3 regions of the Devosia sp. Micro-HW1 genome follow, and region 2 is predicted to be linked to each of the others. Evidence: predicted binding sites of a transcription regulator. Region 2 holds the regulator's gene; each other region holds the start of a gene.
What was found. Region 2 encodes LexA, which represses DNA repair genes until DNA is damaged. Its sites were predicted from a motif close to TGTTCNNNNTGTGTTCNG; they were not measured.

Region 1: a site for LexA is predicted at 4,412-4,429, ahead of radA (DNA repair protein RadA). Genes of this name have one in related genera too.
Region 3: a site for LexA is predicted at 2,927-2,944, ahead of MQW79_RS12360 (ImuA family protein). Genes of this name have one in related genera too.

The regions. Positions count from the first base shown of each region.
Region 1 covers NZ_CP094375.1:131,667-137,814, forward strand. Annotated here, with positions in the region: gene MQW79_RS00595 (SDR family NAD(P)-dependent oxidoreductase) at 1-599, opposite strand, end outside; gene purF (amidophosphoribosyltransferase) at 599-2,089, opposite strand; gene MQW79_RS00605 (CvpA family protein) at 2,207-2,836, opposite strand; gene radA (DNA repair protein RadA) at 2,954-4,360, opposite strand; gene MQW79_RS00615 (DUF1697 domain-containing protein) at 4,824-5,390, opposite strand; gene alr (alanine racemase) at 5,620-6,148, opposite strand, start outside.
Region 2 covers NZ_CP094375.1:518,614-524,761, reverse strand. Annotated here, with positions in the region: gene moaC (cyclic pyranopterin monophosphate synthase MoaC) at 1-301, shown strand, start outside; gene MQW79_RS02400 (molybdopterin molybdotransferase MoeA) at 298-1,500, shown strand; gene lexA (transcriptional repressor LexA) at 1,618-2,334, shown strand; gene MQW79_RS02390 (IlvD/Edd family dehydratase) at 2,532-4,340, opposite strand; gene MQW79_RS02385 (2-dehydro-3-deoxygalactonokinase) at 4,635-5,552, shown strand; gene MQW79_RS02380 (2-dehydro-3-deoxy-6-phosphogalactonate aldolase) at 5,564-6,148, shown strand, end outside.
Region 3 covers NZ_CP094375.1:2,586,436-2,592,583, forward strand. Annotated here, with positions in the region: gene MQW79_RS12350 (error-prone DNA polymerase) at 1-547, opposite strand, end outside; gene MQW79_RS12355 (Y-family DNA polymerase) at 544-2,220, opposite strand; gene MQW79_RS12360 (ImuA family protein) at 2,105-2,911, opposite strand; gene MQW79_RS12365 (tellurite resistance TerB family protein) at 3,142-3,585, shown strand; gene MQW79_RS12370 (hypothetical protein) at 3,582-4,151, opposite strand; gene MQW79_RS12375 (universal stress protein) at 4,258-4,707, shown strand; gene ppa (inorganic diphosphatase) at 4,803-5,333, shown strand; gene MQW79_RS12385 (serine hydrolase) at 5,402-6,148, shown strand, end outside.

The sequences.
Region 1 (6,148 bases), 390 kb from region 2:
GCCTTGGCCCGCATGGCGGTGCGCACAATGCCCGGATAGAACACGTTGGCCCGCGCCTTGGTGGTGGCGATTTCCCCGGCATAGGATTTGACCAGCGCATCGAGCGCCGCCTTGCTGGCCGCATAGAGGCCCCAGAACGGGCGCGCCGACCGGGCCGCCCCGGACGAGACGAACACCGCGCGACCGGCATCCGACTGGCGCAGCAGTACGTCCAGCGAGCGCAACAGGCGATAGTTGGCGGTCACGTTGACCGACAGCACCTTGTCGAAGTCATCAGGCTTGATATGCGCCACCGGGCTCAGCACGCCCAGTTGGCCGGCATTGGCAACGAGGCCATCAAGGTGGCCCCAGCGCTCGAAGATCGCCGCGCCCAGCCGGTCGATGGCTTCGCCGTCGCGCAGGTCGAGCGGCACGAGCGTTGCCGAGCCGCCCTTGGCCTGGATAGCGTCGTCGAGTTCTTCCAGCCCGCCCACGGTGCGGGCCACAGCGATGACATGCGCCCCGCGACTGGCAGCTTCGATGCCTGCGGCATAGCCGATGCCGCGCGACGCGCCGGTGACGAGGACGACCTTGCCGGCCAGTTCGGTATTGTCAGTCATTAACCCGCTTCCTTGAGCAGCGAAATCTGCTTGGGATCGCTCATGGTGCGACCGTGCAGATCGGTCAACTGCGTCGGATAGTCGCCAGTGAAATAGTGGTCGGTAAACTGCGGCGCCTGCGCATTGCGCTTCTCGCCGCCGACTGCCTCATAGAGCCCGTCAATGCTAAGGAAGGCCAGCGAATCCGCGCCGATGAAGCGGCACATGGCGTCGAGATCGCCATACTGGTTGGCCAGCAGCTTGTCCGGGTCCGGCGTGTCGATGCCGTAATAGTCTGAATGGAAGATCATCGGGCTGGCGACACGAATATGCACTTCGGTGGCGCCCGCATCGCGGATCATCTGCACGATCTTGACCGAAGTCGTGCCGCGCACGATGGAATCGTCGATCAGCACGACGCGCTTGCCTGCGATTTCGGCCCGGTTGGCCGAGTGCTTGAGCCGCACGCCAAAGGCACGGATCTGCTGGGTTGGCTCGATGAAGGTACGGCCCACATAGTGGTTGCGGATGATGCCAAGCTCGAACGGAATGCCACTCTGCTGCGCATAGCCGATAGCCGCCGGTGTGCCGCCATCGGGCACCGGCACGACCACGTCGGCCTCGACCGGCGCTTCCTTGGCGAGGTGCATGCCCATGTTCTTGCGCGCCTTGTAGACGCTGCGGCCTGAAACCATGCTGTCGGGGCGGGCAAAGTACACGTATTCGAACAGGCACGGCCGCTCGGGCGCCTTGCGGGCCGGCTTGCGCGCATCAATGGTGATCGAGCCGTCGGGCTGGATTTCGCAGATGATGACTTCGCCATTTTCGACGTCGCGCACATATTTCGCGCCGACAATGTCGAGAGCACAGGTTTCCGAACAGAAGATCGGCTTGCCGTCGAGTTCGCCCATCACCAGCGGGCGGATGCCGACAGGATCGCGCGCCGCGATCAGCTTGGTGCGGGTCATGGCCAGCATGGCATAGCCGCCTTCCATCTGGCGGATGGCGTCGATGAAGCGGTCGGTGGTCGAGGAGTGGCGCGAACGGGCGATCAGGTGCAGCACCACTTCGCTGTCCGACGTCGACTGGCAGATGGCGCCGGTGGCGATGATCTGGCGCCTGAGGGTCAGGCCATTGGTGAAATTGCCATTATGGGCAATGGCAATGCCACCCGCTTCCAGTTCCGCAAACAGCGGCTGCACGTTGCGCAGCGCCACTTCGCCGGTGGTCGAATAGCGCGTGTGGCCAATGGCAATGCTGCCGGCCAGTTTGGCCAGCACGGCAGGGTCCGTATAGTGGTCGCCCACGAGACCCATGCGCTTCTCCTGGTGAAACTGCCGGCCGTCGAAACTGACGATACCGGCGGCTTCCTGGCCGCGATGCTGCAGGGCATGCAGGCCCAGCGCGGTCAGCGTCGAGGCATCGTCATGCCCCAAAATGCCAAACACGCCGCACTCTTCATGCAGCGTGTCGCCATTGAGATCGAAATCGTCATCGCTGATATGGGTCACCGGGGGGCTCCGTGTGAAAATATGCGTGTGCGCCAGATAGCGCTTTTTCCTGCCGGCCACCAATGACGTCAGCGGTCGGCAGGTCTGCGGCGGAAGCGGGTTCCGCGCTCTGTCTCTTTAGGCCCCGGGAGCGGGGTCGACCACCGGATCGGTCGGATCGACAGTGCCGCCTTCGTCGGCTTCGGGCGCGCCTTCAAGCGGTACGGCCGGAGCGTCGGGGTCGTCGGTCAGGTTGGCGCCGCCACCCTGGAGAATATCGTTCACCTGCTGCTCCAGGCCTTCTGGCAGCATGGAAATAAGTGTCTCGCCCATATTCTGCAGATAGGGCAGGGACTGCGCCTGTGCAGCCCAGTCGGGCAGATTGTTGGGCAGCAGCCAAAGGCCGAAAATGGTCACCACGATGGCGATGAGCACGCCGCGCAGCACGCCGAAGACGAAACCAAGCGTACGGTCGATCGGTCCGATGCGGCTGTCGACGACGAAATCAGCGATGCGCATCGTGAGCAGGTGCAGCACGATCAGCGCCAGGATGAACGTCACCACGACGGTGGCGATGTCGGCGATGACGGGCTCAGCCACGTATTGGCGGGCAATTTCGGGGTGATACTGCCACATATAGACGGCGATGGCAGCCGAACCGGCCCATGTCGCGAGCGACAGCACTTCACGGGTGAGGCCTCGCGCGGTGGCCAGGATCGCTGAAATCAGCACCAGCACACCTACGGCAACGTCGAACGCAGTCAGCATATGGTCTTGCCCTGTTTATCTCGCCTGACCGGCTTTTGCTGGACCTTTAGCGGCTTTGCGTCGCAATGCCAAGGGTAGCCGACAGAGTCAGGCGCGATCTCCCCGGAAACACTTTGTTTACCACCCCTCGGGCTCCGGTTCCGGGATCGGACGCTTGCCCTGGGCGGCAATGCGGCTGACCATGTCGCTCAATTGCGCATATTCGGTGACCTCAAGCCCGTTGGAGCGGTCGGCCTTGCCCAGCTTGCCCGTGACTACCGAGCCAAAGCCCAGCTTTTCTGCCTCGCGCAGCCGCAGCGCGCCATGCACCACCGGGCGCACGCCGCCCGCCAGCGAGATTTCACCGAAATAGACCGCATCGGCTGGGAGCGCCGACCCGGTCAGTGACGAGATCAGCGCTGCAGCAACGGCGAGGTCCGCCGCCGGTTCGTTGATTTTCAGCCCGCCGGCGACGTTGAGATAGATGTCATTGGCCCCAATGCGTACGCCGCAGCGGGTCTCGAGCACAGCCAGGACCATGGAGAGGCGTTGCGAATCCCAGCCCACCACGGCGCGGCGCGGCGTCCCGAGCGGGGAGGGGGCCACCAGCGCCTGGATTTCGATGAGCAGCGGCCGCGTCCCCTCCATGCCGGCAAACACCGCCGAACCGGCGGCATCCTTGTCCCGCTGGTCGAGGAACAGCGCCGACGGGTTGGCCACCTGTTCGAGCCCGCGCTCGGTCATCGCAAAGACGCCGATTTCGTCAGTCGCGCCATAGCGGTTCTTCACCCCGCGCAGGATGCGGAACGTGTGGCTCGAGTCGCCCTCGAAATAGAGCACGGCATCGACCATGTGCTCGACCACGCGCGGCCCGGCAATTTGCCCGTCCTTGGTCACGTGGCCCACCAGCACTACCGCTGCGCCGCTCTTCTTGGCCATGCGCGTCAGCGCCTGGGCGGAGGTGCGCACCTGCGTCACCGTGCCGGGCGCCGAGTCCACCCGGTCGGTCCACAGCGTCTGGATGGAATCGATGATGACGAGATCCGGCGGCGGGCCGTTCTCGAGCGTCGCAAGAATGATTTCCACATTTGTTTCGGCCGCCAGCAGCACGCCGGCCTCGCCAAGGCCCAGCCGCTGCGCGCGCAGGCGCACCTGCGCCACCGCCTCTTCGCCCGACACATAGATGACGCGCTTGCCCTTGGCCGCCAGCGCCGCTGCCGACTGCAGCAAAAGTGTCGACTTGCCGATGCCCGGATCGCCACCCACCAGCAGCGCCGAGCCCTTCACAAACCCGCCTCCGGTCACGCGGTCGAGTTCGGCGATTCCGGTCACGACGCGTGCCGCGCTCTCGGTCTCACCGCTCAGCGGGACCAGATTGACCGGTCGCCCATTGGATTTGGCGGCCTTTGGGCCAGCGCCGACGCCGGAATCGGTCAGTTCCTCGACAATGGTGTTCCATTCGCCGCAGGCGCCGCACCGGCCCTCCCAGCGGGTCGTGACGGCGCCGCAGGACTGGCAGACAAATTGAGATCGATTTTTGGCCAAGTGTTCCGCCCCTACAATGCCCAAGCTGTAGCGGCGGACGCTTCAGCATTCAAGAACAAAAAGAGAACTGGATATGCCTTTGCCCGCGCGCCAGCGGCGTCGCGGTTGCAGCACGTGATGGAGCCCCGAGACGGTATTCGCCTCCTGAGGTTTAGTATAGTGAGGCGCAAGACGCCTCGGGGCGTCAGGATTTCCGGCAGGGAGTTTCGCTAGGGAGGACATTGCTGTCCCAACCCATCTCCGGACCCACACCCCGTAACGATTCAGGGTGCTCCCGACTGTCGCCGGACGGTTGATCGTTGCAACCCCATCTCCACCCGGCTGATGGGAGGAGTATGAGGGAGGTTTTGGGAGGGGGGATAAGTCTATTGGAGGAACATCCCCACCTGACCTTCCCCTGAAGGTGGGGAGGGACCGGCCGGCGTGCACAACGACAACGAGGCAAACTGGCACTCCCCCTGTTTCAGGGGGAGGTTGGGTGGGGGTGCCTTGACGCGCTCGCCGCCGCAATCTTTGTAAGACTGCTCCAGCTGCGCGATGTGTTGGTCCCGCAATTCCTGTCGATCAGCCGGATCAGCTTGCCCGCCTGGGCCACGTCGCGGGTAAAATCCACGACCAGGTGTTTGTCGACGATATGCACATCCTCGGGCCCCTCGTAGGCGTCGAGCCAGGAGAAGTCCGGTGACGGATCGGCGAAGAAGTAGACCCCGGTCTGGCTCGGCCGCTCCCGCGCAGCCTCGGGTACCGGGTCGGCCTTGAGGAGCCGCCGGAGAAGGGCGGGGCGCCGCAGCACGGGCACGACATTGTCGCCCAGTCCGAACCCTTTCAGCACCGCCGTCATGGTCGCCGTCGCCTGCCGGTCGGTGCCGGCAAAGCCAGCGATCATGTTGCCGGTGTTGAGCACCGTCACTGGATCGACAAAGCCCGCTGCTGCCGAGGCTTCCCGCCACTGTGCCATGCCCATGAGCTTGTGCGTCACCGGGCCGATGGCACGGAGAAGGATGACGTAGAGGTCAGGGGAATTGGCCATGGCGATTCCTCGTCTATGAGCGCCAGGAAACTTAGCAGAAAGACCGCCGCCGCGACAAAAACCAGAAGGGGGTGATGGGCGCGCTGTTCAAAGCACCCACCGTGCCGTCCTCGGGCCTGACCCGAGGACCACTCTTAACGTTCGCTGTCGTTTCGACAGGCCCTCGGGTCAAACCCGAGGGCGGAACTCGGATGGGGGAGCCACTGTGACCATAAGGTCGGAGCTGCCACTACTCCGGCAGCCGCCCGTCACCCACATAGATGCGGTTATACCGTCCCTTGAGGCTCGTGAGAACTTCATAGCCGATCGTGCCGCCGGCATCGGCCTGGTCGTCAACGCCGAGAGTGAGGCCCAGAACCTCTGCGCCTTCGCCCGCCACGGGCAGGTCCTGTCCCAGCTCGGTCACGTCGACCACGGTGAGGTCCATCGAGATCTTGCCGATCACCGGGCAGATCTTGCCTCGGATGACGACTTTCCCGCCCGGCCTGGCATTGGTGCCCGACATCGAGCGGAAGTAGCCATCGGCATAGCCATAGCCGAGCACGGCGAGCTTGGAATTGCGGTTGAGCGTATAGGTTGCGCCATAGCCGACGGTTTCGCCGGTCCGGCCCTCGGTCACCTGCAGGATCGGCACGTGCAGCGTCACGACCGGCTGCATCGGGTTCTTGCGACCATTGACGGCGCGGCCGCCATAAAGCGCGATGCCGGGGCGGACCATCTGGAAGTGGTAGTCGCGTCCCGTCATCAGCGCCGCCGAA
Region 2 (6,148 bases):
CGTCGCCGGGATCATGGCGGCCAAGAAAACCAGTGAGCTGATCCCTCTCTGCCATCCCATTCCGCTCACCAAGGTGAGTGTTGAAATCGAGGGCGATGGTCCCGGCTCAATTCTCATTCTCGCCACGGCCGAAACCACCGGCCAGACCGGGGTGGAAATGGAAGCGCTGACGGCTGCTTCCGTTACGGCGCTCACCCTCTACGACATGGCCAAGGCCATAGACCGGGCCATGGTCATTTCCGATCTCTGCCTCGTCGAAAAGTCCGGCGGCAAGTCGGGCGACTTTTTGCGCGCGCCATGAGTCTGCTCCCCGTCGATGATGCCCTGAGGGCCATCCTGGGACGAGTTTCCGCCCCCGAGGCGGAGCGCGTGTCCATTGCGGCGGCCCTTGGGCGGGTCCTGGCCGAACCTCTCGTGGCGCAGCACCACCAGCCACCTTTCGACGCCAGCGCCATGGACGGCTATGCCATGCGTGCTGCCGACGTCGCCGAGGGCTCCTGGCTCAATGTGGTCGGCACGTCGCAGGCCGGGGCCGGCTTTGCAGGAACGGTCGGTCACGGCCAGACAATCCGGATCTTCACCGGCGCGCCGGTTCCTGCAGGGGCCGACACCGTCATCATGCAGGAAGAGGCCGTGCGCGAAGGCGACCGTGTGCGGTTCACCGCCCCTGCCCGGCCTGGCCACAGCGTCAGGCCGAAGGGCAACGACTTTGCGACCGGCCAGGTGCTGGTGCCGGCTGGCACCCGCCTCACGCCGATGCAGATCGCGGTGGCGGCTGCGGCCAACGCGCCGGAGCTCGTCGTGGCAAGGCGTCCTCGGATCGGGCTTGTGGCAACCGGTGACGAACTCGTGCTCCCCGGCAGTGCATTGGGGCCGGACCAGATCGTCGCCTCCAACAGTTTCGGGCTCGGCGCCATGCTGGCGCCCTATGCGGAAGCGGTGACCGATCACGGCATTGTCCCTGATACTGTCGATGCGCTGCGCACCAGACTCGGCGCCGCCTTCGCCGACGAGCCGGATTTTCTCATCACCACCGGCGGCGCATCGGTGGGCGAGCATGACCTGGTTCAGGATGTGCTGGCAGAACTCGGCGTGACGCTGGATTTCTGGCGGATCAACATGCGCCCGGGCAAGCCACTGATGTTTGGCGTGCGCGGCAAGACTCTCGTGTTCGGACTGCCAGGCAATCCCGTCTCGGCCATGGTCACGGCACTCGTCTTCATCAAGCCGGCCCTGCGTGCCTTCCTGGGTCACGCCGAACCAGACGCGTTGCGTCTGCCGCTTGCGGGTCCCACGCCGCCCAACACCGCTCGCCGCCATTTCATGCGTGCCAAACTCGTTCATGGCGAGACGGGCCCTCTGGCCGAACCGATCAGCCAGACGGACAGCGGCCACACCTCGTCCCTGGCCTCCGCTGACCTGCTCATTGTCCAGCCTGAGCACGACCCCGGTCAGCCTGCCGGAACGCTTGTTGAAGTCAGTAGCATCGACGGATTCTGATCTACAATCGCGTTCATGTGAACCGTCCAGGCCCCGATCCGGCAGAGGGCATTGCAGAACATAACTGGAACATGTATGGTCGTTCCGTCTATGTTCCGATTCTGGACCGAGGGGCCGATGCTGACACGCAAACAACACGAGCTGCTGATGTTCATCCATGAAAGGATGAAGGAGAGCGGCATTCCCCCCAGCTTCGACGAAATGAAGGATGCCCTTGATCTGGCATCGAAATCCGGCATCCACAGGCTGATCACGGCGCTCGAGGAACGTGGCTTTATCCGCCGCCTGCCGAACCGTGCCCGGGCGCTGGAAGTGGTAAAGCTCCCTGACTCGATGAATCCATCGCTCGGCGGCCGCAAGGCACGCTTCGAGCCGGCGGTCATCGAGGGCAATCTGGGCAAGGTCGCGAGCCCCCCTGCCCGCGGTAATGCCGGTGGCGAGGACTATGCGCGGCCGGTCTCGATCCCGGTGATGGGCCGCATCGCGGCTGGTACCCCCATCGAGGCCATCCAGTCCCATTCCCATACTATTGCCGTGCCGCCCGAAATGCTCGGCGCCGGTGAACATTATGCCCTTGAAGTGCGCGGCGATTCCATGATCGACGCCGGCATTTTCGATGGCGATACCGTGCTCATCAAGAAGCAGGAACACGCCTCGACCGGCGAGATCATCGTTGCCCTGGTGGATGACGAGGAAGCGACCCTCAAGCGTCTCCGCCGCAAGGGCGATACGGTGGCGCTGGAGGCCGCGAACCCGGCCTACGAAACCCGCATCTTCCCGCCAGACCGGGTCAAGGTGCAGGGCCGCCTCGTTGGGCTTTTGCGCAAGTATTGACCCCTTTCCCCCCGGAAATTGGAAAAGGCCCGCCGACTGGCGGGCCTTTTGGTTTTTGGCTTGGGGAGTGACACCGTCACTGCGTTTGCATCGTCATTGCCGGACTTGTCCCGGCAATCCCACTTGTAGAGGCACTGACCACCGGGCCAAGCCCGGTGGCGACGTCTGGCCGGGTGTTCCCGCCTAGGCGGACATGCCTAGTGGTTGTCGCGCGGCAGGCCTTCGGTCTGAGCAATGCGCTGGTACTTTTCGGCGGGCTTGAGGATGGCGCCGTCGCCCAGCTGCCCGACGAGGCCACGCTGGATTTCCTGCCACGGGGTCTGGTGCCTGGGGAACTTGTAGCCCCCTTCCGCTTCCAGCGCCGCGCGGCGGTTGGCGATTTCCTCGGCCGAGATCAAGATGTCGGCTTCGCCCTTGTTAAGGTCGATGCGCACCCGGTCACCGGTCTTGAGGATGGCAAGGTTGCCACCGGCCGCCGCCTCAGGCGAGGCATTGAGGATCGAGGGCGAGCCTGACGTGCCCGACTGGCGGCCGTCACCGATACAGGCGAGTGAAGAGACGCCCTTCTTGATGAGGTAGGCCGGCGGCCGCATGTTGACCACTTCTGCAGCGCCCGGATAGCCGATCGGGCCAGCGCCGCGCATGAAGAGCAGCGTGTGCTCGTCGATCTCGAGAGCCGGGTCATCGATGCGGTTGTGATAGTCCTCGGGGCCGTCGAAGACCACAGCCTTGCCCTCGAACATGCCCGGATGGGCGGGATCGGAGAGATAGCGGTCACGGAACTCGGCCGAGATGACCGACGTCTTCATGATGGCATTGTCGAAAAGATTGCCGCGCAGCACGAGGAAGCCGGCTTCCTTCTTCAGCGGGTTGTCGAAATGCCGGATGACCTTGTCGTCTTCGATCGTGGTTGTGCGGCAGTTCTCGCCAATGGTCTTGCCGTTGACCGTGGGGGCGTTCTCATGAATGAGGCCCTGCGCCATCAGCTCGTTGACCACGGCGGGGACACCACCGGCATGGTAGTAGTCCTCACCCAGATATTCGCCAGCCGGCTGCAGGTTGACCAGCAGCGGCACCTTGTGACCGTGCTGCTGCCACTCATCGATGTTGAGATCGACGCCGATATGCTTGGCAATGGCGTTGATGTGGATCGGCGCGTTGGTTGAGCCGCCAATGGCGGAATTGACCACGATGGCGTTGAGGAAGTTTTCCTTGGTCAGGATGTCAGAGGGCTTGAGGTCCTCGTGCACCATTTCCACGGCGCGCTTGCCGGTGCGCCAGGCCATTTCCTGGCGGTCGCGATAGGGCGCGGGAATCGCGGCCGAACCGGGCAGCTGCATGCCGAGGGCTTCGGCCAGCGAGTTCATGGTCGAGGCCGTGCCCATGGTGTTGCAATAGCCGGTCGAGGGTGCGGAGGACGCCACCAGCTCGATGAACTTGGGATAGTCGATCTCGCCGGCGGCGAGCATCTGGCGGGCCTTCCAGACGATCGTGCCCGAACCGGTGCGCTCACCCTTGTGCCAGCCATTGAGCATGGGGCCGACCGAGAGGGCGATGGCCGGAATATTGACGGTGGCCGCACCCATCAGCATGGCCGGGGTCGTCTTGTCGCAACCGATGGTCAGCACCACGCCATCGAGCGGATAGCCGTAGAGAACTTCGACGAGACCGAGATAGGCAAGGTTCCGGTCGAGGCCGGCGGTGGGGCGCTTGCCGGTTTCCTGGATCGGATGGACCGGAAATTCGATGGCGATGCCGCCCGCTTCGCGAATGCCTTCGCGGACGCGCTCGGCCAGCACGATGTGATGACGGTTGCAGGGGCTGAGGTCAGAGCCGGTCTGGGCAATGCCGATGATGGGCTTGCCGGACTGCAGTTCTTCACGCGACACACCGAAATTCATGTAGCGCTCGAGATAGAGCGCGGTCATATCCGGATTGTCAGGGTTGTCGAACCATGCGCGCGAGCGCAGCTTGCGGCCGCCGGTGGCGCCATTGTTTGCAGTCATCTTGCCTGTTCCTTGCTGATCCGCCAGGTATGCGGAAGTGAGGGCCTTGGTTGCGCTGTTCTATCACGGTCTATGGCGCTGTGAATGGGTTACAGCCAAAAAATCATACAAATCGGAAAGGTGCGCTGATAGTATGGTGGAAATCTGTCTTCCGCACCGATCCAGCTTACCACCGGACGGGTGGAGACCTGGCCTTTGCGCTATTGCAGGGCGCGGGTGGAATCGGTCTGGCCAGCGGCGATGCTGAGCTTTAGGGTCGCGCGCAAATCAGCCCGACCGGGAGCGAGGACGACTTTGAACGACACAATTTCATGGATCGCGGTGGACTGGGGCACATCCAACCTGCGCGCATGGGGTATAGCCAGCGACGGTGCCGTGGTGGCATCGGCTGGTTCCGATCAGGGCATGGGCAAGCTGACCCGTGAACAGTTCCCGGAGGCACTGACGGCGGTCGTGAGCCAGCTTGCACCCGAGCCAGGGCTAATGGATGTGGTGATTTGCGGAATGGCCGGCGCGCGCCAGGGCTGGCTGGAAGCGCCGTATCTCGATGCGCCGACTGACCTCTCCGCGCTTGGACGCGGGGCCGTGCATCCCGAGGTCCCGGGGACGAGCCTGCGTGTGTCGATCCTGCCCGGTGTCTGCCAGCGCGAGGGCGGCGAGAATGTCATGCGCGGCGAGGAAACTCAGCTTCTGGGCCTGGCCGCCATTTCTCCGGGCTATTCGGGCGTGGTCTGCATGCCCGGCACGCATTCGAAATGGGCGCATCTGGAGGGCACCCGGATCTCGAGCTTTTCGACCGCGATGACCGGCGAAATGTTCGAGCTGCTGAAAACTCATTCGGTGCTGCGCCATTCGCTGAACGGGCCGCTCGATGGAGCCGAGCACGAACACGGCTTCCAGGTCGGTGCCCGGGCCGGCCTCGACCATCCCGAAATGCTGCTCGGCCAGTTGTTCCGCACCCGTGCGTCGTCCCTGCTGTCGGGGCGTACGCCGGACTGGTGCGCGGGCTACCTTTCGGGCCTGCTGATCGGTACCGAGATTGCCGCCAATCGTCACCTGATCGGCACCGATCCTGTGCCACTGATTGGCTCTGCAGCGCTTTGCTCGCTCTATGCCAGCGTGCTGGGCATGGCCGGTTCGGCCGGTCGCGTCGTTGATTCCACCGAAGTGGTGCTGGCCGGCCTGAAGGCCGCACGCACTTCGATTGCCTGAGGGTTTTCATCGTGTCCCATCGTCACATCATCGCCATTCTGCGCGGTATCACACCAGATGAAGCCGTGCCCGTGTGTACGGCCCTGGTCGAGGCCGGCATCACCTTCATCGAGGTGCCGCTCAATTCGCCCAATGCGGTAGACAGCATTGGGCGTGCTGCCGCCGCTCTGTCCGACCGAGCGGAAATCGGCGCCGGCACCGTTCTGACGCCGGAGGATGTGCGTGCCGTGGCTGGCGCTGGCGGCACGTTCATCGTCTCACCCGACACCAATCCCGAGGTGATCGGCGAGACCGTTCGGCTTGGCCTGAAATCCTATCCGGGGGTGTTCTCGCCCACCGATGCTTTTGCAGCCATTCGCGCCGGGGCAACGGGACTCAAATTTTTTCCGGCAGAGGTGCTGGGATCAAAGGGTATCAAGGCGATGAAGGCAGTGCTGCCGCCGGCCCTGCCCGTCTACGCCGTGGGGGGTGCCAATCCCGACAATTTCCATGAGTTCTTTGCCGCCGGCTGCACCGGCTTCGGTCTTGGGACCTATATCTACAAACCCGGCATGAGCGTTGCCGAAGTGGCCGAACGCGCCCAGCTCGCCGTTGCC
Region 3 (6,148 bases), 1.8 Mb from region 2:
AGGTAAGCCGTTGCAGCGTCTGTTCCGTACGGCCCCAATCGCCTTCGTCGGGAACGAGAATGAACAGCTGGCCCTGCGCAAAATTGTCTGCTGGACCCAGCTCCCCGGCCGAGGCCGAAGCGCTGGCGCCAAACAGATCATCGAACCGCAGGTCCGGACTGCCCTTCTCGCCGCGCCTGTTGCCGATGGTCAGCAGCTTGCACAGCCGCCCATAGGCCACCCGGTCGCGGGGATAGGCCACGATATCGGGCGTGCCATCGGAAAAGCAGAGCCGCACCCCTACGAGATAGCGGAATCCGGGCCGGATCCCGGGATTGTCCCGCGCCGCCACATAGCCTCGAACCACACCGGCAAAGCTGTTGCGATCGCACAGGCCCAGCGCCGTCATCCCCAGATGCATGGCGCCCACCACCAGCTCCTCGGGATGCGAGCCGGAGCGCAGAAACGAAAAGTTGCTGGTCGTCACCAGTTCTGCAAAGGCCACATCCGCGTGGACGATGGGCGGCCGGGAGCCTGATTTGGGCTTGAGCGCAATGACCCGGCTCATGAGAAGAACCCATGCAGGTACCAGCGCGGCAGGATGGGCCCGCCGTAAAGGCCCAGCCGAAACACCCAGAAGCGATGCCCGCCCTGGTCCTCGACGACATAGTAATCCCGCATGCCGGTGATCGGATCAAACAGCGGCAGGTCGGGCGTATAGGGTGGCGGCTTGGGGGTTTCGCCCGGTTCCGGCTTTTTGGGTTCCGGCTCCGGCACCAGTTTGAGCCGCTGCCCCCGGCGCCACCATTCATCGCTCAGCCGCTCGGGTCCGGCAGCCTTGACCAGGCGATAGTGCTGGCGCCGCCAGATCATCGAGGCTGGCAAGCCATCGGGCACTTCGGCATTGATGGCAACGTGTTCAGGCTGCGGCAGCAGTCGCAGCGGCCGCTCCTGGCCAATACCGCGCGCCCCCGGCCTGGGGCCGCCGGCCAGGGCCGGGACCAGCCGGGCCGCCCGTTCGGGCAGATGGCTTTCCACCAGCTCGGTCCTGAGCACGCTGACCACACCCAGCCGGCTGGCCAGCCGGTCGGTCAGCTGCTCGAGATCGCCGGCGCCGGTCTCGGTGGTAAAGGCGCCCAGCTGGCTTGCATCGAGCCGGTCGAGCGAACTGGCGGCCAGCCGGACCATGTCGATGCCAAAGCCGGGATCGTAGTTTTCCTCTTCGAGCCGCTGCGAACGGTGACGGAACAGGCTGGCAATATGGGCTGCATCGCGCGTCACCCTTGCGGCATTGAGCGAGAGCGTCATGACCTTGTGATCGACGCGATAGAGGAAGAGGTGGAAGCTCTGGGCCCCCATCTCTTCCTGTTCCAGCATCTGGGAGAGGTCGAGCGCCAGCCCCTCGGTTGTCAGCATCACGTCGTCAAGGGTCGAGATCGGTTCGAAGAACTTGCGCTCGACGAAATGTTCAGCCGCTGGCAGGCGGGGAGTCAGCCGTTCCTCGATATCGCCAAAAGCCTGGTCGAGGCGCAGGATCAGCGACGCCCCGAACCGCGCCAAAAGGGGTTTTCGCGGGCGCTGGCGCAGCGCGCCAATGGTTTTGAGGCCCATCTGTGCCAACAGTCCGATCTGCGCCTCCTCGAGCCGCAGCGCCGCCACCGGCAGGTCATCGAGCACCGCGCCCAAGTGCCGCGGGTCGACCACCGTGCTGCGGGCGAAATGACTGACCGCCCAGGCGCCGCCAATGGTTGAGGCAATCGCGCCGGAGACGGAATAGTTGAGGTTGCGCAGACGCTTGAGCAGCATGCGCAGCATCTCCGCTTCGCCGCCGAACAGATGCGCTACCCCGGTAATGTCGAGGACCAGATCGCCGAACGGGGCCATGTCCTGCATGACGGCGACCAGCGGGCTGGCATTGGAATGCCAGTCGGCAAAATCGGCGAAGGCGGCAACCAGCAGGTCCCTATCCTGTTCGAGCACGGTCAGATCAGGCACAATGGCCCTGGCATCGGCCAGCGCCTGACCGATGCGCAGGCCTTGTGCCGAGGCTTCTTGGTCGAGCGCAGCAAGGCGCAATCCGCCCCTGATCCTTTCGTAAAGAGCGAGGGGCGATTGCAGGCCGGCATCACGCCGTTTGAGATAATCTGTTGGCCAGGAGGGCAGATGGAGACAGAGATAGCGACGTTCCAGCCTGGGGCTGGTGCCGGTCAAAAGACCGGCCTGGTATGGTTTTGAACTCATTTCCTGTCCACTCCAGGATCCACTCGCTGTGCTTTTGCCCCGCATGTCCCTTTTCGAGTTTGAGCCCCCAGCGCGCCCGACCTGGTGCGCGCTCGTCAAAGGGTCTCTTGCCTGAGCTCTCGGGCATCAGCCGCCAGCGCAGATGCGCCGCACTGGCCTGACGGTCCGACCCGTAGCGCAACAGAAACAGCGACGTGCCGCCTTCGACCGCCCGGAGACTGAGGCGCCGGCTGACGGTGAAATCGAGCGCCTCGGGCACGCCGCCAATATCGGCCACGATCCCGGCAACAGCCCGGCAGGCCAGGGATTCCTCGGCAACCCAGAGCAGGTCGCGCATATCGGCCGCCCGCACGATGACCAGTTGCGCCGGGTCAAAACCGAAGCTGGCAAGCCCCGGGCCATAGGGCAGGCCGAAGAACTGGGCATCTTGCTCCAGCTGCAGGTAGAGCACGGCCATGCGCCTGGGCGTCAGCAGCGCCTTGGCCTGTGCCAGCGCAAAACCCAGGCTCGCCGCGCCATTGCGCACGGCATCGGTGCACACCTCCTGCAGCAGGCCGCCCGGCAAAAGCGGGAACCCGCCCCCCTCGTCCGAGACGCGGGCCCGCGCTTCGGCCAGAGCCGGCTTGCGCTCGATATCGGCAATGACATCCCGCAGCGCGGCTAGGCGCTGTTGCTGGTTCGGGGGCTGCATGGGGCGACCAACTACGTGAACAAAGTGGGAACATCTAGACTCCGAATCCGGGAAGAGTCGAGTCCCTTTTGCGCCTCTTCGGTGTGGCCCGGCTGCATCAGCCCCGGTCAAGATCGCGCGACCGGGACACAAAACCCATTGAGAAACCGCCTCTTATCGCTAAGTCTGATGGTGCCTGCCTCCCGGCTTGCATCCATCATTTTCGCCCGACCCCGACGGAGGCTGACGCCATGTTCGAGGCCCTGACCCGCCTTTTCGGAAAGCCCGAGGCGCCGGCCGACCTGCACGACCCCAAACTGGCCGTCGCGGTCCTGCTCGTGCATCTGGCGGCGGTGGATGGCTCCATGCAGGACGATGAACGCAAGGCCATCCGCGGCGCGCTCATGGACCATTATGACCTCGACGAAACCGCCGTCGACAAGCTGGTGCGGGAAGCCGCGCGGCGCGACGCCGAGGCAGTAGATTTCTACAAGTTTACCAGTGGCTTGACCCAGCTCGACATGGGTGACCGGATCGAGATCATCCGCATGATGTGGACCGTGGTCTTTGCCGATGGCAAGAACCACGAGCTCGAAGACAACATGGTCTGGCGCATTGCCGAACTGATCGGCGTTTCGAGCCGCGACAGGACCATTTTGCGCAACCAGATTCGCGGCCGCTCGACCGAGGACTAGTACGCCTCGAAGTCTCCGATGATCTCGACCTCGTCGGTCAGGCAATCGAATTCGCCTGCCTTATCAGCGGCTTGCTGGGCCAGTTCGTTGGCATGGGCATTGGCGCGGGCATCGACATAGGCGATGTGACAGCTATTGCCCTCGGCAATCTGGCTGACCACCAGAACCTGGCCGAAATCCTCGCCGGTCTCGGGATGGGCGGTGTGATAGCGCACGATCGTGGCCACTGGAAACCAGCGCCCCGAGGCATTGGAAAGCCGCCATTCGAGCTTTTCGCCCAGCCGGTTGAAGGGCGGAAGTGTCTGAAATCCTGCGCTATTTTTCTTCGGCTCGAAACCGTAGCGCAAGGAGAAGCGCAGGTCACCCTCCTCCACCATCAGGGGAAAACCCTTATAGCCCGGGCAGGACCAGGACACGCCGAAATCATCGGCCTCCAGCACAAGGCAATCCAGGTCGAGATTGAGGTCGGTATAGGCGCTGACAAAACCGGATTGGGCCATGGCCGGAACGCTCAGAATGACCGTTGCCAGAAGCGAATTTGCTAGCAGACTGTTAACCTTTGGCACGACCGAAACCCTCCTCGCGTTAATCTGGCGTCAGAAAAGGATGATCCAGATCAATTTGCCGCCATGATGACCATGCCAGATTGCGCCAAACAAGGAGACCGGACCCATGTTCAAGACCATTCTCGTTGCCACTGACGGCTCGGACCAGGCCAGCAAGGCGCTCGATGCGGCGCTGGAGCTTGCCCGGCTCAATGGCGCCAGTCTCACCATCCTGACGGCCACCGACCCGGTGGCGACAGGCATTGGTTCGGGCGGCTTTGGCACGATCGATGCCGGTCCCATCGTCGCGCGGCTCGAAGAGGCCTATGCCAGCGAGGCCGCCGACCTCCTGGCCAAGGCGCGCCACAGAGCACAGGAGGCCGGCATCACGCCCGAGACCCTGCACCTGCCGCGCCACCGCCCCGCCGACGGCATTCTCGAACTTGCCGGCCAAAAGGGTGTCGACCTGATCGTCATGGGCTCGCATGGACGGCGCGGGCTCAATCGCTTGCTGTTGGGCAGCCAGGTCGCCGAAGTGCTGGCCCGGTCCAGCATTGCCGTGCTCGTGGTCAAATAGCAGACCGGCTGCGGCGCTATTGTGCCTTGCGTTTGGAGGGGTTTGTGGGCAGAACGGCCCGCGACAACCATCCCCTCCTCACGGCAGTTGTGAAAATGAATATCGACGCGATCCCGACCGGCAAGAACCCGCCCGACGACCTCAACGTCATCATCGAAGTGCCGCTTGGTGGCGAGCCCATCAAGTATGAAATCGACAAGGAATCGGGCGCGCTGTTCGTCGACCGCTTCCTCTATACGCCGATGCGTTACCCCGGAAATTACGGCTTTGTGCCCCACACCCTGTGCGGCGACGGCGACCCGCTCGACGTCATCGTCATGAACTCGCGCCCGCTGGTACCAGGCGCGGTGGTGCGCTCGCGGCCGGTCGGCGTGCTGTTCATGGAAGACGATGGCGGTCAGGACGAAAAGATCATCGCCGTGCCGGTCAGCAAGCTCACCCGCATGTATGACAATATCCAGGACATCCAGGATTTCCCGGAAATCCAGCTCGAGCGCGTGAAGCACTTCTTCACCCACTACAAGGATCTCGAGCCCGGCAAGTGGGCCAAGATCGACCGGATCGGCAACCTCGCCGATGCCCGCAAGGTCATTCTCGACTCCATCGAAATGGCCAAGCGCGCTTAAGTCGCACTGATCCCATCGTGGCCTCCGGCGTTGTAGGAACATGACCCTACACTGCCGGAGGCCTTTTTATGCAGTTTTTCGCCGCCCTCGCCGCCTCGGCGCTCCTCGCCTTGCCCGTCCTGGCGCAGGAAGCCGCGCCCCCGCCGACGACCGATGTGGCACGGATTCTCGCCGACCGGATCGACCGCGACAAAGCCAATATCGGCATGGCAGTGGCCCTGATTGCCGATGGCGAGACACGTTTTGTCTCGCATGGCCAATGGGGCGCCGATGACGAGCGGCCCGTGGATGAGCACACCCTGTTCGAGGCCGGCTCGATCAGCAAGGTTTTTACCAACCTGCTGCTGGCCCAGCTGGTCAATGCGGGGACAATCGACCTCGACGCACCACTGACCGACTATCTGCCCGAAGGCACGGTGCTGCCGAAATGGGAAGACCGGGCGATCACCGCCTTCGACCTGGCGACCCACTCGGCCGCATTGCCACCGCTGCCACCGGAGCTGATGGAACGGGCGCTGGACAATCCCTATTCCGGCTATGATGGCGACGCTCTGATGGAGTGGCTGGCCGACTATGCGCTGACCCGCCCGATTGGCGAAGAGTTCGAATATTCCAATGCTGGTACGGCGCTCCTGGCCCAGGCCATCGAGCATGTGAGCGGCAAGGACTATGCGAGCCTGCTGCAGACCGAAATTCTCGATCCGCTCGAAATGACCGAGACCCGGCTTGCCCTGACCGGCGCCGGAGCGCCTGACATGGCCACCGGCCATGACGTCACCGGGACCGCCGTGCCGCACTGGGATTTTGACGCCTTC